DNA from 2 places in the Vibrio sp. E150_018 genome. Region 2 is predicted to be linked to the other one. Evidence: riboswitches for the same ligand, from Rfam matches in the RefSeq annotation. Region 2 holds a riboswitch; the other holds the start of a gene.
What was found. Region 2 has a riboswitch for lysine ahead of lysC (lysine-sensitive aspartokinase 3). Riboswitches for the same ligand answer to the same signal wherever they lie in the genome.

Region 1: linked by a shared signal. The riboswitch ahead of ACE3G9_RS10445 (Na+/H+ antiporter NhaC family protein) and the one ahead of lysC (lysine-sensitive aspartokinase 3) in region 2 are both predicted to bind lysine.

The regions. Positions count from the first base shown of each region.
Region 1 is NZ_JBHGNY010000009.1:66,878-69,289, reverse strand. It holds gene ACE3G9_RS10455 (inosine/guanosine kinase) at 1-285, shown strand, start outside; gene ACE3G9_RS10450 (H-NS family histone-like protein) at 457-873, opposite strand; lysine riboswitch at 1,272-1,506, shown strand; gene ACE3G9_RS10445 (Na+/H+ antiporter NhaC family protein) at 1,627-2,412, shown strand, end outside.
Region 2 is NZ_JBHGNY010000002.1:152,812-155,223, forward strand. It holds gene lysC (lysine-sensitive aspartokinase 3) at 1-982, opposite strand, end outside; lysine riboswitch at 1,375-1,555, opposite strand; gene ACE3G9_RS03355 (pyridoxal-phosphate-dependent aminotransferase family protein) at 1,946-2,412, shown strand, end outside.

The sequences.
Region 1 (2,412 bases), on a different contig from region 2:
GCACCATATATGGGGGGGCCAGAGAAGATTATGAATACGAATGGAGCAGGTGATGCGGCATTATCTGCGATATTACATGATATGGCGGCTAATAAATACCATAAAGAAAATATCCCTAATTCAAGTAAACATGAATATCCATTTTTAACTTATTCATCTTTCTCTCAAGTATGTAAGTATGCTAACCGAGTAAGTTATGAAGTATTAGCACAACATTCTCCGCGTTTATCTCGTGGCTTGCCTGAGAAAGAAGACAGCTTAGAAGAAGCATACTGGGAAAGATAAGTTTATTTAATTCAATAATTTTACCCGCTATGAAAAGGGTGGGTAAAATGAATTGATGAGTTTAATTATTCTTAATCATTGAATCTAAAATCTACAGTAACTTATTGTTAGGAATAAAAAAGGGAGCTAAATACTCCCTTTTTTATTAATAATCAAATAAGAGTTTTGTTATTATTTGATTAGGAAATCATCAATCGATTTACCTGCATCAAGAGCTTCTTGAATTGCAGAAGGCGTACGGCCTTGACCAGTCCAAGTCTTACGCTCACCATTTAAAGTATATTCATATTTTGCAGGGCGAGGTTGACGTTTCTTACGAGCTTTAGATTTTGATTCACCACCGCTCATTGCTGAGATAAGGTCTTCTAAATCAATTCCGTCTTTAGCGATCATTTTAGCGTATTCTGCTAATTTAGCTTCGCGCTCTGCTTGTTCCGCTAATTCTTTTTCTTCTGCTTCTTTTCTTTCTGCTACAACAGTAGTTAGTTTTTCTAGTAACTCTTCTACTTCCGCTAGGGTAAATTCGTCACGAGTAAAAGCGCGAAGACTACGAATATTTAGTAGTGCTGATTTTTTGATTTCTGACATATGTGGATCCTATACAGTAGAATTGTTGAATTAAGTTTTATCTAAAATAAATATCTTTATTAGATAAAGTTAAACTGATTTTATATAGCTTGTCTTTTTTAGTCAAAAAATATATTTGCTTAAATAGAGAAATTTGAAATTTATTTAATAATTTATACTGTTACAAATAGTGCTGTTATTTTAGATATGGATTCAAATTAACTATATTTAGCTTTATAATTAAGTTGTTAGTTGTTAGTTGTTAGTTGTTAGTTGTTAGTTGTTAGTTGTTAGTGGCGAAATGGAAATGTTAGACTTTTGTCTTGCCATTTGATTTTCGATCATTACAATGAGCCAAATCTTGCTAGAACCCTTTTAAAATGTCCTGAAAAACGGCTGTTTGTAAGGAGATTGTTTTAGTTTGATGTAGAGGCGCAATATTTATTAGTAATACGTTTTAGGGTGATGCCTTTGAGAGCGTACGAAAGGAAATGTTGCCGAAGTAAGAGCTAATCAGTGCGTTTTGATTAGTTAGGCGTATCAGAGCCACTTGCTGGGGTTGCATTTAATAGATGCAGCACTGCCATAGTTTGCAGAGTGCTAGCCTTAAAGGTTACATACTGTATTTTTTTACTATGGAGCGCTACTGTAGACATATGAAAGTGATTTGGCTTTCAACGTTTATCAACAAGCTAATTTATTGTTTTATGATTATACTCTTCAACAATATCCCTTCTGCAGTAGATCTCTAACCAATTTTGGTTTTTTTTGATCATGAACTTAATCGATTTTACTTCTTCCTCGGCATCGCTGTTGCCTCCAGCAATTGCTTTGACGATGGCCATTTTGACACGACGTGTTCTTTTATCACTTGGTTTTGGTATTTTACTGGGTGGTTTTTTGCTGGCTGATTTTTCATTATCAGGTGCATTAAGCTATACCAGTTCTACTGTATTGGGTGTGTTTGTTAGTGATGGCGGATTGAATTGGGATAGTCTTTTTATCCTACTTTTTCTTGTTCTTCTTGGCATGATGACTGCTTTATTAACGCTATCTGGTGGTACTTATGCTTTTGCTGAGTGGGCTCAAAAGCGCATTAAAAGCAAAAGAGGAACACAATTTCTTGCGGCTTGGTTAGGGGTATTTATCTTTATTGATGATTACTTTAATAGTTTAGCAGTAGGTGCAATTTCTCGTCCTGTGACCGATCGCTTTCAAGTTTCTCGCTCCAAGTTGGCTTATATTTTGGATTCTACTGCTGCACCTATGTGTGTCCTTATGCCTGCTTCTAGCTGGGGGGCTTATATCATGACAGTAGTAAGTGGAATTTTAATTTCACATGGTATTACTGAATATTCTGCTCTAGGAGCATATATGCGTTTAGTACCGATGAACTATTACGCGATTTTTGCTTTATTAATGGTATTTTCTATGATCTGGTTTGATCTTAATGTTGGTCTTATGCGTAAGCATGAGATTGCTGCGGGTCAAGGTAAAACTGATGATCGTGATGAGAATGCACCAGATTTAACAGAAGAATCTGAAATTAAAGAAAGTAAA
Region 2 (2,412 bases):
GAGCCAAGAAACCGTAAGTTTGGAACATGTCTGGACTACGTAATGTCACCATAGTTTGGTTATTACGTAACGCTAATGCTCGGAATAGTGGCGCGCTTTCTACTTGTTTTCGGATCCAAGTCCCCCCTTTTTCTGGCTCGCGAGAAGAACCTACGAATACAGGGATCTGGTGGCGAAGCGCAGGAAGTAAAGTCGAAGGATGTAAGATTTTCGCACCGTAGTTGGCCATTTCAGAGGCTTCACTAAAGCTAATTTCAGGAATCGGAGTGGCTTTCGGAGCAATACGAGGATCGGTAGTGTAGATTCCCGGAACATCCGTCCAAATCTCTAAACCAGAGGCTTTAACTGCCTCGGCAATTAATGCTGCGCTGTAATCACTACCACCACGACCAAGCGTTGTGGTATTGCCATCGGCATCACTACCAATAAAACCTTGGGTGATCACGACATGTTGCTGGCAAAGTGGGCTAAGCTTTTGTTGTGCCAGAGTAGAAATATCGGCAACAATTGGTTCAGCTTTTCCATGATCAGAATTGGTACGTAATACGTCTCGAATATCAAATCGTACCGCGTTGATGCCGCGCTCAACCATAAGCTGAGTTAAAATGTGGGTCGACATTAACTCGCCACAGGCAACGATATGATCGGTGAGTTTATCGCTCGATTGAAATGAAGCTGCTTCAGCCATGCTAGAAAGAGTAGTTAAAATTGTATCAACCGCATGTCGCGTTTTTTCTTGATCGGAAAATTGCTCGATAATGCTGTAATGAATCGCACGAATTTTTTCTAAAGTCGCAAGGCGATCATCCGAGTTTTGTATCCCAAGCGCTAACTCAACCAATAAGTTAGTCACGCCAGAACAGGCACTACTAACAACCAATTTAGTTGACGGGTTTTCTTCAATAATTGCGGCACAGCGACTCATGGCTTCGAAATTCGCCACACTGGTGCCACCAAACTTTGCTACGTTAAATGCGCTCACGGCATTGTCTCCCATAATTCTCAAATAAAGCTTATTGATATCAATAAGCAAACGTCCAATGTTGAAGAGAGATTTCTTAGAGCGGGGGAAATACATAGAAGTGAATTACTAGGGCCTGTTGAACTTTGGTGATGATTTTTGCAGCGAATTGTTGGGTTTTTCTACAAGGCAGAGGCTTCGTGGTGTAGCTAGCCTACACGAGAAGCCGATAAGACAGTAGCAATGACCAACAAACGCTGCCCAACGGGTTCGGCTAAAAGCGTTTTATACTTCGTTAAGCCTCATTTACTTAGAATACTAGGCTTCAATCGGCTTGCCTTGCCTAAAATGCTTTTATATCGAACAAAATTTAATCACCAAAGATCAACAGGCCCTTGAATCGTGACCATGTAAATCTTAGAAGCTCTTCACTAAGTGAGGTACTCAGTGACAGTTGCCAGGATTCAACCTGAACAACCGATGCGATAAATTTCCGAGCATTTACCCATCTCGGCGTAACTCCCCCTGAATGACAAGTTTGGGATCTCGGGATCCACTAGTCATCTGCCTGGGTTACGCTCCTCTTCCTTTTCAACCATTATCCCATGGCAGAAAGAGTCTCCATTGAACGTTGTTGCACCAAAAAAGTCAATAATAGATAAGTATTTGATAACATTTTTTCAACTTTATTTGTCGACAATAAAATTCAATAATGTACACAATTAATTGAGCAAGCTCACAGCTTTATGGCTTCGCGATGAGGTGGCTCTCAGAGCGTGGTAATTTTATATTATACCTTGCGTACTTGAAGCTTCAGCTTTGTTGACGGCGTTCATTCACTTGTCGCCTCACTGCAACTCCAATTACTTTAGGTATATACAGCACACAAATTTCGCTGATGTTTATTTACGAGGTTTCCCAAAAGCCAGGTTAAAGTCGTCATTGAGCGAATGATAAATATGGAATACACCATTAAGGATTATTATGACAATTCAGCACTTTTTTCCACCTCGTCGCATTTTAATGGGCCCAGGGCCTTCTGATATTTCATCGGATGTTCTACAAGCTTTAAGTCGCCCAACGGTCGGTCACTTAGATCCACTGTTTATCGGTATGATGGATGAAGTGAAAACGCTTCTGAAATATGCTTTCCAAACCGAAAATGATTTTACTATTCCGGTTTCAGCACCCGGCAGTGCTGGTATGGAAGCCTGCTTTGTTAACCTGATTGAGCCCGGTGATAAAGTGATTATTTGCCGTAATGGTGTGTTTGGCGAACGTATGCGTGAAAATGCGATTCGTAGTGGCGCAGAAGTGGTGCTGGTGGATGATGAATGGGGGAAATCGGTTAGTGTCGATAAAGTCGCCGCTGCCTTTGCAGAAAACTCAGATGCCAAAATTCTGGCTTTTGTTCACGCCGAAACTTCAACTGGTGCCTTAAGTGATGCACA